Regions from separate parts of the Pseudomonas sp. S2_A10 genome, predicted to be linked through region 2. Evidence: predicted binding sites of a transcription regulator. Region 2 holds the regulator's gene; the other holds the start of a gene.

Region 1 (5,859 bases), 1.2 Mb from region 2:
GCGCAGTGATCTGCTCCCTCTCCTCGGGGAGAGGGCTGGGGTGAGGGGTGGGCTCACCTCGGTGACCGGTCAGACCCGGAACTGGCGCAGCAACCCGTTGAGCTGTTCGCTCAGTTGCCCAAGCCGCAGGCTGGCTGCACTGGACTGCTCAGCCGCCAACGCGGTGCTATGGGAAAGCCCGGCCGCCTGGGTGACGTTCTGGTTGATGTCCTCAACCACCTGCGCCTGTTGCAGCGTAGCGCTGGCAATCGACGCATTGAGACCGTTGAGATTACGTAACGCCTGGCCAATCGCATTAAGGCTCGCTCCGGCCAGTCCCGCCTGTTCAATGGTCAGTTGCGAGGCCTTGCTGCTGTCGCCGATCACCTTCACCGCAGCCTCCGAGTGATTCTGCAAACGCTCGATCATCGACTGAATCTCCGCCGTCGATTTCTGCGTACGCTGGGCCAGCAAGCGCACCTCATCGGCGACTACGGCGAACCCGCGACCCTGTTCACCCGCACGCGCCGCTTCAATCGCCGCGTTCAAGGCCAGCAGATTGGTCTGCTCGGCAATCGAACGAATCACTTCCAGTACGCTGCCAATCTGCGTGCTCTCCGCTGCCAGGGTGCGGATCACTTCCACCGCCTGATCGATCGTGCCCGAGAGCTTGTCGATCTGTTGCAGGCTGCCGTCAATATTGATCTGCCCCTGTTGCGCCTGCGCTTCGGCATCGCGCATTTCTGCGGCGGCGTGTTCGGCGTTTTTCGCCACGTCCTGCACGCCGTAGGTAACTTCATTGATCGCCGTGGCTACCAGTTCCATCTGCTGCGACTGCTGCTGGCTGCGCTGCTGCGCCTGCGAGGCATCGTTACCCAGCTCGCTGGAAGACTGGCCCAAAGCGCTGGCCGAGACCTGCAGATCACCAATCACTCGGCGCAGCTTGGCCGTGAAGGCATTGAAATGATGGGCCAGTTCGGTGACTTCATCCTTGCCATGGGTATCGAGGCTGCGGGTCAGGTCGCTTTCGCCACTGGCGATGTTGGCCATCGCATTCACGGTTTCCTGCAATGGACGGACGATGCTGCGTGCGATCAGAATCACCAGCAGCGCCATGATCAGCGCAATCGCCAGGCCGATGGCCGACGCCTTGATCATCTGCCCCTGGAATTCGGCTTGCACATCGTCGACGTACACGCCGGAGCCGATCACCCAGCCCCACGGCTCAAAAAGCTTTACATAAGAGGTCTTGGCAACGGGATCAGTCGCTCCCGGCTTCGGCCAGCGATAATTGACCATGCCCGCGCCTTTGGCCTTGGCGATGGCGACCATTTCGTTGAACACCGCAAAGCCGTCCGGGTCGCGGATCGCCGAAAGGTTCTGGCCTTCGAGTTTGGGGTTGGTCGGGTGCATGACCATCACGGGCGTGAGGTCGTTGATCCAGAAGTAGTCGCTCTGGTCGTAGCGCAGGCCACGGATCGCGGTCAGTGCCTGCTTTTGCGCGGCATCCCTGGTCAGGGTGCCAGCGGTCTCAAGACCTTGGTAATAGGTGAGCAGGCCACTGGCGGTCTGCACCACGTGCTGGGTTTTCTGCGCCTTGGCGTGGTAGAGGTCGTCATGGATCTGCTTGAGCATCAGCACGCCCAAGGTCAGCAACATGACCACCGCCACGATCAAGATGAGCCACAAGCGTCGGCTGATCGACACACTGCGCAAGCTGTTCATAACGCTGTCACTCCGGATTCTTGTTCTTGTAATAAACGATCGCCAGCATCCAGCCACCGCTGTGGGCTCGCGATTGCGCGACTTGAGCCGCCTAACGCGGGGAGCGCTATTAAGGCTTGTCTGTTAGGATTTCGGCCCCGCGCGCGAAAACCTGAATCCGGTTTTGATATTTCACGGAATTTTTACCGTTTCGTGTGGATCCTGTGCGCGCGCAATCGCTACAGCTTTTACCGGCTACGCTGGACGCAGTGAACGAAAAAATACTATCGGGGCATGCCCGCGTGCATCGCTCTTTGGGGGATTGATGGATCTTTGGACCGCCTTGCAGGCACTGATTCTAGGAGTTGTAGAAGGGCTGACGGAGTTTTTGCCCATTTCGAGTACCGGACACCAGATCATCGTCGCCGACTTGCTGAACTTCGGCGGCGAGCGGGCCATGGCGTTCAACATCATCATTCAGCTCGGCGCGATCCTCGCGGTGGTCTGGGAGTTTCGGCGCAAGATCCTCGACGTGGTGATCGGCCTGCCGACCCAGCCGAGCGCACGACGTTTCACCGCCAACCTGCTGATCGCCTTCCTGCCGGCCGTAGTGCTCGGCGTAATTTTTGCCGATCTGATCCACGAATACCTGTTCAACCCGATTACCGTCGCGGCGGCGCTGGTCATCGGCGGGATCATCATGTTGTGGGCCGAACAGCGCCAGCATGAAGTCCACGCCGAAACCGTCGACGAGATTCGCTGGACCGACGCGCTGAAAATCGGCTTCGCGCAATGCCTGGCGATGATTCCCGGCACCTCGCGTTCCGGCTCGACAATTATTGGCGGGTTGCTGTTCGGCCTGTCGCGCAAGACGGCCACCGAGTTCTCGTTCTTCCTCGCCATGCCAACCATGGTCGGTGCGGCGGTGTATTCCGGTTACAAATACCGCGACCTGTTCGTACCGGCGGATTTCCCGGTGTTCGCCATTGGTTTTGTCACGGCGTTCATCTTCGCCATGATCGCTGTGCGCGGCCTGCTCAAGTTCATCGGTAGCCACAGCTACGCAGCTTTTGCCTGGTACCGGATTGCGTTCGGCCTGTTCATTCTGGCCACCTGGCAGTTCGGCTGGGTGGACTGGTCGGCGGCCAAGGCATGAACGATTCCCGCACGCGCCGCCCTGAGGGGCGACCTTCAGGCGGGCGCGTTCAGCACTTGAAATTGAAGCTTGTGGTGCTGCTGATCGTCTGCGCGCTGCCGCTGTTCGGCTCGCTGTCGATGTGGCTCAGCGGCATCTCGCGGGTGCCGCTGGCGGCGTACGGGATTGTCAGTGTGCTGGCGTTCTTTCTGTACTGGGCCGACAAACGCAAAGCCCGCGCCGATGCCTGGCGCACGCCGGAAAACATCCTGCATGCGGTTGAACTGGCGGGTGGCTGGCCGGGCGCTTTGATCGCGCAGCAGGTGTTTCGGCACAAAACGCGCAAGGTATCGTTTCAGATTCTGTTCTGGGCGATCGTGTTGTTGCATCAGGTGTTCTGGATTGACCAGATTTTCCTCGGATCGAACCTGCTGTCGCTGATCTAACGTGCACCGAAAATCCCCTGTGGGAGGGAGCCTGCTCGCGAACGCAATCTCATCCTCGCTGACAAACCGCCTTCGCGAGCAGGCTCGCTCCCACAGGATTTGCGTGCTTACAAAAGCAGGCCGATTTGGGTTTTCTTAGGCAACTTGCTCACCACCAGTTGATGCGATCGCTGCAACAGTCCCCGCAATTCCTCGGCACCCAGCGGGTAGGGCGGGTGCATGATGATCCACTGCGCCCGCGCCAGATACGGCGCCGGATGAATCCCCGGGCGGTCGCAATGGCCGAGAAACAGATCCTTGTCGACCTTGAACGCCAGCGAATCTCCTCGCAGCCCCTGCAAGGCAAACATCTTGTTGCCGGCAATCGAGAACACCCGCACGCCGCCCCATTTGTAATCTTCCCGCGCGCCGGGCAGAGCCAGACAAAACTCGGCGACCTCGGCTTCGCTCATTCTTCCTTGTTTCATAGAAATCTGTCCCCGCATGCATTGAACGATTCGACCAAGTGATCGATCCATGCGCGCACCGCTGGCATTACCCCGCGCCTGTGCGGGTACACCGCTTGCAGCCAGCCGCCAGGCAATGACCATTGCGGCAGCACTTGCACCAGTGTGCCGTTACGCAATTCGGTTTCGCAGAACATCATCGGCAGCACGGTAAAGCCCTGACCGGCGAGCACGCAGGCCTTGCGCACCACGAAGTCATCAATGCCCAGCCGCGCTTCCATGCTCAGATCGACGCTCTTGCCTTGCTGATCGAGCAGACGCACATGAACCATGCGGTCGGCTTCCAGCGCGCCGAGTACCGGCAGGTTTTTCAGGTCCTGCGGATGAGTGATCGTCTTGCCTTGCATGAACGCCGGGCTGGCGATCACCACCGCCTGGGCCTGACGCAAGCGGCGGGTGACCAGCAAAGGATCTTCATCACCGTGATCGCGCACACGCAACGCTACATCGATGCCTTCGGTGACCAGATCGACCCGGCGGTTGAGCAGGACGACCTCCAACTGCACCTGAGGAAACTTGCCGAGGAAATCGCTGATCACCGTCGGCAGCATTTCATGGGCAAGACCGGTCGGGCACGATACCCGCAAGCGCCCGCGAGGCTCGCTAGACATGCTCGCCACGGCCTCGTCAGCCATTTCCGCTTCCAGCAGCATCGCCTGACAGTGGCGCAAATAGCGTTCGCCCACGGCAGTGAGGCTCAGTTGGCGAGTGGTGCGTTGCAGCAGACGTGCACCGAGGCGCTCTTCCAACTCGGCAATTCTTCTCGAAAGCCGTGACTTGGGAATACCAAGCAAGCGCCCGGCGGCGGCAAATCCGCCGGCTTCGACCACTTTGGCGAAATAGTAGAGATCGTTGAGGTCCTGCATGCGCGTTTCCAGTCGTTCTATCAATGGGACGAACTATCGCATTGTCGGCGACTAATCAGCTATTGGTTTGTTGCGTAGGATTGTCTCCATTCCGTCGCCGCCGGCGATTCTTTCAGGAGAACCCACATGAAACTGTTGCACATCGATTCGAGCATTCTCGGCGACAACTCGGCTTCCCGTCAGTTGAGCCGTCAAGTCGTCGACGCCTGGCAAGCCGCCGAGCCGAGCGCCGTGGTTACCTATCGCGACCTGGCCGCAGATGCGATCAGCCACTTCTCGTCGACCACGCTGGTTGCCGCCGGCACCACCGCCGAACTGCGCGACGCTGCGCAACAGCACGAAGCCGAGCTGAGCGCTTCGACCCTGGCCGAATTCATCGCCGCCGACGCCGTGGTGATTGCCGCGCCGATGTACAACTTCACCGTTCCGACCCAGCTCAAAGCGTGGATCGACCGCGTCGCCGTGGCCGGTCAGACGTTCCGCTACACCGAAGCCGGCCCTGAAGGCCTGTGCGGCGGCAAGAAAGTGGTAATCGTGTCGACCTCTGGCGGCATCCATGCCGGTCAGGCCAGCGGCATCGCTCACGAAGAGTATCTGAAGCTGGTACTGGGCTTCCTCGGCATCACCGATATCGAGATCGTCCGTGCTGAAGGTCTGGCCTATGGCGAAGAAGTGCGCAACAACGCCATGAGCGCTGCGCAGGCAAAGATCAGCGAGCAACTGTTCGCCGCCGCGTAAGGCTTGCGTAAAGAACAGCGTCTGTTCAGGCAATCCCCAAAAAACTCTGTATTCTGATTCCGCAAGGGCTGATTACGGAGTTTTTTGTTTCTGGCTGTTACATAATCTGGCCCGGGTTATGCAGTTTCAGCACATCCGACGATGTGGTCCGACAGGGTGGGGCATTCATGAGGCATCTTTGTGCAATGTTGCTGATTTGCCTGCTGGGCAGCCTGAATTCAGTGCAGGCCGCGCCGGGGCGGCACCCTGTCTGGAGCGTCGGTTATCACGAGATGACCTTTCTCGACCCGCTCGATCTGCAACCGATGCGCGCCATCGCTTTTTACCCGTCCAGTGACCGTGAGCATATGAGTTTGCTTGAGGGCTATTCGGTCGAGGCTGGAGAAGACACCAAAGTTGCCATCGGCCGCTTTCCCATGTTGATGCTCTCCCATGGTAATACCGGCACGCCGCTGGCCTTGCATGATCTGGCCACTTCGCTGGCG
Region 2 (5,859 bases):
TCCGCTGGTGGACCGCAATCAGGGTGGGCAATTGCTCGCGCGGATCAAGGGTGTGCGCAAGAAGCTCTCGCAGGATCTGGGCTTTCTGATGCCGACCGTGCATATCCGCGACAACCTCGATCTGGCGCCGAGCGCGTATCGGCTGACGCTGATGGGCGTGATTCTCGCCGAGGCCGAGATTTATCCGGATCGCGAACTGGCGATCAACCCGGGGCAGGTGTACGGCTCGCTCAACGGGATCAACGCCAAAGATCCGGCTTTCGGCCTGGAGGCGGTGTGGATCGAAATCAGCCAGCGCGCCCAGGCGCAATCGCTCGGCTACACCGTGGTTGACGCCAGCACCGTGGTCGCCACGCACTTGAACCAGATTCTGTACAAGCACTCCAGTGAGCTGATCGGCCACGAGGAAGTGCAGCAACTCATGCAATTGCTGGCCAAGAGCTCGCCGAAACTGGCGGAAGAGCTGGTGCCGGGCGTGGTTTCGCTGTCGCAGTTGCTCAAGGTTCTGCAAGCGCTGCTCGCCGAGCACGTGCCGGTGCGCGACATCCGCAGCATCGCCGAAGCGATCGCGAACAACGCCGCGAAGAGTCAAGATACCGCCGCGCTGGTCGCCGCTGTGCGGGTCGGCGTATCCCGTGCAATCGTCCAAAGCATTGTAGGCACTGAGTCCGAGCTGCCTGTAATCACATTGGAACCAAGGTTGGAACAGATATTGCTCAATAGTCTGCAGAAGGCAGGACAAGGCTCGGAAGAGGGCGTTCTGCTGGAGCCGAGCATGGCCGAGAAGCTGCAACGTTCGTTGATCGAAGCGGCCCAGCGTCAGGAAATGCAAGGCCAACCGGTGATCCTGCTGGTAGCAGGCCCGATTCGCGCGATGCTCTCGCGTTTCGGCCGCCTCGCAGTGCCAGGGCTGCATGTACTGGCCTACCAGGAAGTACCGGACAACAAGCAAGTGACCATCGTTGCGACAGTAGGGCCCAACGGCTGAGGTAGTGGTTTATGCAAGTTAAGCGTTTTTTCGCCGCCGATATGCGTCAGGCCATGAAGCTGGTTCGCGATGAGCTGGGCGCTGATGCCGCCATCATCGGCAACCGCCGCATCGCCGGCGGCGTCGAGTTGACGGCGGCTCTGGATTACAAATTGTCGGCGCTGGCGCCACGGGTTCCAAACATGGAACTCGAAGACGAGCTGCGCAAGACCCAGTCGCGCATCGTCACCGCCCAGGCCGAGCTGAGCCTGCGTGGCGAAGCCGACGGCAACACCAATCAGCAGTTGTTCGCCGGGCTGCCGTTGACCGCAGGCCTGCCGCTGACTGCTGCCGAACCGCTGAGCGAGCCGACCTACGCCGCACCGACGCGCCCGGCCGCAGCGCCTGCGCAGGCCTCGGCGGGTGTCGATCCGCGTGCACTGGATTCGATGCGTTTTGAATTGAACAGCTTGCGCGAGCTGATGGAAGTGCAGCTCGGCACCCTGGCCTGGAATCAGCTGCAAGGCAGCCGTCCGGCCCAGGCCAATCTGTATCGCCGTCTGCAGCGCATCGGCCTGTCCGGCCCGCTGTCGCGCGATCTGTTGGCGATGATCACCGATATCGAAGAACCCCGTCAGGCTTGGCGCATGCTGTTGGCCCACCTGGCGCGGATGATTGCCGTGCCGGAAGTCGAGCCGCTGGAAGAGGGCGGTGTGATTGCCATGGTCGGCCCCGCCGGCATGGGCAAGACCACCACGCTGGCCAAGCTCGCCGCGCGTTATGTGCTCAAGTACGGCGCGCAGAACGTTGCACTGGTAAGCATGGACAGCTTCCGCATCGGCGCGCAGGAACAATTGAAAACCCTCGGGCGCATCCTCAACGTGCCGGTAACGCACGTCGATCCGGGTCAGTCGCTGGTGCAGGCATTGGATCCACTGCTACGCAAACGCGTAGTTTTGATCGATACTGCCGGCCTGCAAGCCAGTGATCCGGCGTTGCGCATGCAGCTTGAGAGCCTGGCCGGGCGTGGCATTCGCTCAAAAAATTATCTGGTCCTGGCAACCACCAGCCAGAAACAGGTTCTAACCGCCGCTTATCACAGTTACAAGCGTTGCGGGCTGGCCGGCTGCATCCTGACTAAACTGGATGAAACGGCCAGTCTCGGCGAAGTGTTGAGCCTGGCGATCAGTCATGAATTGCCGGTCGCGTACCTGACCGATGGCCCACGGATTCCGGATGATCTGCATCTGCCGCGTCGTCATCAATTGGTCAGCCGCGCCGTCAGCGTGCAAATGCAGGAAGAACCCAGCGAAGAAGCCATGGCTGACATGTTCGCTGATATCTATCACAGCCCGACCAAGCAGGTTGGCTGAGGTAATCATGAACAGTTTTTGTACCTACATCGATGGTCTGCCACGCATTGTTCCGATCAGGAACGCGCAGCCAGTAATGTGGCCTCCGTCTATGCAAGACAAGGTAAAGAAATAACATGGGCAGCATGCATCCCGTACAGGTGATCGCGGTGACCGGCGGCAAAGGTGGCGTCGGCAAGACTAACGTGTCAGTGAACTTGTCGCTGGCGCTGGCAGAGCTTGGCCGTCGGGTCATGCTGCTGGACGCCGACCTGGGCCTGGCGAACGTCGACGTTCTGCTGGGGCTGACACCCAAGCGCACACTGGCCGACGTTATCGAAGGCCGTTGCGAACTGCGCGACGTGCTGTTGCAAGGCCCGGGCGGGATTCGCATCGTGCCGGCGGCCTCCGGCACGCAGAGCATGGTGCACTTGAGCCCGGCGCAACACGCCGGCCTGATCCAGGCGTTCAGCGACATCGGCGACAATCTCGACGTGCTGGTGATCGACACCGCTGCGGGTATTGGTGACTCGGTAGTCAGTTTCGTACGCGCCGCCCAGGAAGTGTTGCTGGTGGTCTGCGACGAGCCGACTTCGATCACCGATGCTTACGCGCTGATCAAGTTGCTCAACCGCGATTACGGCATGAACCGCTTCCGCGTGCTGGCCAACATGGCGCAGAGCCCGCAGGAAGGGCGCAACCTGTTCGCCAAGTTGACCAAGGTCACGGATCGCTTCCTCGACGTCGCCCTACAATACGTCGGCGCCGTGCCATACGACGAAAGCGTGCGCAAGGCAGTGCAGAAGCAGCGCGCTGTCTACGAAGCCTTTCCCCGTTCCAAGTGCGCACTGGCCTTCAAGGCCATCGCCCAGAAGGTCGATACCTGGCCGCTGCCCGCCAACCCGCGCGGGCATCTGGAATTTTTCGTCGAGCGTCTCGTGCAGCAAACCGCAGGGCCTGTGATATGACCGCCAGTGGCATGAATCTTTACAAAAAGTCGGCGCGTGACGCGCAATACGAATTGATCGAGCGTTACGCGCCACTGGTCAAGCGCATTGCCTATCACTTGCTGGCGCGCCTGCCGGCCAGCGTGCAGGTCGAAGACCTGATCCAGGCCGGGATGATCGGTTTGCTGGAAGTCTCGACCAAATACGACGCCAGCAAAGGCGCCAGTTTCGAAACGTACGCGGGCATTCGAATCCGCGGCGCGATGCTCGATGAAGTGCGCAAAGGGGATTGGGCGCCACGCTCGGTTCACCGTAATACCAGGATGGTCAGCGACGCGATTCGCTCGATTGAAGCTAAAACCGGCCGTGACGCTAAAGATCACGAGGTTGCGGCCGAACTCCAATTGAGTCTCGACGATTACTACGGGATTCTGAATGACACCTTGGGCAGTCGCCTGTTCAGTTTCGACGACCTGTTGCAGGACGGCGAACACGAAGGGCTGCACGAGGATGGCGCCAGTGCTCATATGGAGCCGTCACGCGATCTGGAAGATGAACGCTTCCAGGCGGCGCTGGCGGACGCGATTGCCAATTTGCCGGAGCGTGAGCGACTGGTGTTGGCGCTGTACTACGACGAAGAGCTGAACCTCAAGGAAATCGGTGAAGTCCTTGGCGTCAGTGAATCGCGGGTCAGCCAGTTACACAGCCAGTGCGCGGCCCGTCTGCGGGGGCGTTTGGGGGAGTGGCGAGCGCGCTGAAGGCAGTGTGGGGACACTGCGAAACGAGGCTGGTGCGGTGATAAGCGGCGCCGGTCTCGATCCGTTGTGCTCCAGACAAACTTCGAGTGCTATGCCGATTGATTGAAGTGGCGCGTCCAGGTGCTGGGCGCGTTTAAGACTGCTTGGAGGTCGAATTGAACAAAGACATGAAAATCCTCATCGTTGATGACTTCTCAACGATGCGGCGGATCATCAAGAACCTGCTGCGCGATCTTGGGTTCACCAACACCGTCGAGGCCGACGATGGCACCACTGCCATTCCGGTGCTCAACAGCGGCAGCATCGACTTTCTGGTAACGGACTGGAACATGCCGGGCATGACCGGTATCGACCTGCTGCGTCACGTGCGCGCCGATGAAAAACTCAAGCACCTCCCGGTGTTGATGGTGACTGCTGAAGCCAAGCGCGAGCAGATCATCGAGGCCGCTCAGGCCGGTGTGAACGGTTACGTAGTCAAACCTTTCACGGCTCAAGCGTTGAAAGACAAAATCGAGAAGATTTTCGAACGCATCGGCTGATGAATGCGCGGGGGAGCTATGGAGCATAACGAATCATCACAGGGCGATTTCGAATCGACCCTGAAAAAACACGCGGTCGAACTGGTCGAGAGCCTTGAAAAAGGCAAGTTCGGCGACGCGGTGCAACTGATCCATGAGCTCAATCAGACCCGTGACCGCGGCCTGTATCAGGAAGTGGGCAAGCTCACACGTGAACTGCACAGTGCGATCGTCAATTTCCAGATCGATCCGCACATGCCGCAGGCCGAGGAAGTGTCGCAAATTACCGACGCCACCGAACGCCTGGGCTATGTGGTCAAGCTGACGGAAGCCGCGGCCAACCGCACCATGGATCTGGTGGAAAGCGCCACCCCGGTGGTCAACAGTCTGGCTGATGAAGCGCAGACGTTGAGCGCCGATTGGGGCCGCTTCATGCGTCGCGAGGTCGGGGCTGAAGAGTTCCGTGAACTGGCGCGCCGGGTCGACGGTTTTCTGTCACGCAGCAGCACGGACAACCGTGCGGTGTCGAGCAACCTCAACGACATCCTGCTGGCTCAGGATTACCAGGACCTCACAGGTCAAGTGATCAAGCGTGTGACCCAACTGGTCACCGAAGTCGAAAGCAATCTGCTCAAACTCGTGCTCATGGCCAGTCAGGTCGACCGCTTTGCGGGCATCGAACATGACCGCGCCGCAATGCTTGCTGAAAAAGATCCACAAAAACATCTCTCGCAGGGTGAAGGTCCGCAGATTCATGCCGATAAACGAGAAGACGTTGTGTCCGGTCAGGACGATGTGGACGATTTGTTATCCAGCCTTGGATTCTAGAGTTTCGGAATTCGGGTTTTTTGGGTTTTTAGACCTGTAGGAGCACCCCATTAATGAGCTTCGGCGCCGATGAAGAGATCCTTCAGGATTTCCTGGTTGAGGCCGGCGAGATTCTTGAGCAACTGTCCGAACAACTGGTCGAGCTGGAAAGCCGCCCGGATGATGCAGATCTGCTCAATGCAATTTTTCGCGGTTTCCACACTGTAAAAGGGGGCGCCGGCTTCCTTCAGCTCAATGAGCTGGTGGAGTGCTGTCACATCGCCGAAAACGTTTTCGACATCCTGCGCAAGGGTGAGCGTCGCGTTGATGCAGAGCTGATGGACGTTGTGCTCGAAGCACTGGACGCGGTGAACAGCATGTTCAGTGAAGTCCGTGAGCGTGCACCGATCACCGCTGCCACGCCGGAACTGTTGGCCGCGCTGGCGCGTCTGGCCGAACCGCAATCGGCGGATGAAGCCCCGGCTTCGCCGGTTGCCGAGATGATCGAAG

Evidence for each region. Region 2 encodes FliA, which starts transcription of late flagellar genes. Its sites were predicted from a motif close to CTAAAGTTTNNNNNNNNNNNGCCGNTAA; they were not measured.
Region 1: AB4N41_RS21835 (methyl-accepting chemotaxis protein) is a predicted target of FliA. The motif match lies at 1,833-1,860, and genes of this name have one in related genera.

Annotation. Positions count from the first base shown of each region.
Region 1 covers NZ_CP162773.1:4,855,209-4,861,067, forward strand. The annotation lists gene AB4N41_RS21835 (methyl-accepting chemotaxis protein) at 70-1,704, opposite strand; gene AB4N41_RS21840 (undecaprenyl-diphosphate phosphatase) at 2,009-2,839, shown strand; gene AB4N41_RS21845 (DUF1294 domain-containing protein) at 2,836-3,264, shown strand; gene AB4N41_RS21850 (MmcQ/YjbR family DNA-binding protein) at 3,372-3,731, opposite strand; gene AB4N41_RS21855 (LysR substrate-binding domain-containing protein) at 3,728-4,636, opposite strand; gene AB4N41_RS21860 (FMN-dependent NADH-azoreductase) at 4,763-5,374, shown strand; gene AB4N41_RS21865 (alpha/beta hydrolase family protein) at 5,542-5,859, shown strand, end outside.
Region 2 covers NZ_CP162773.1:3,641,704-3,647,562, forward strand. The annotation lists gene flhA (flagellar biosynthesis protein FlhA) at 1-988, shown strand, start outside; gene flhF (flagellar biosynthesis protein FlhF) at 1,000-2,340, shown strand; gene fleN (flagellar synthesis regulator FleN) at 2,457-3,287, shown strand; gene fliA (RNA polymerase sigma factor FliA) at 3,284-4,024, shown strand; gene AB4N41_RS16420 (chemotaxis response regulator CheY) at 4,192-4,563, shown strand; gene AB4N41_RS16425 (protein phosphatase CheZ) at 4,582-5,370, shown strand; gene AB4N41_RS16430 (chemotaxis protein CheA) at 5,424-5,859, shown strand, end outside.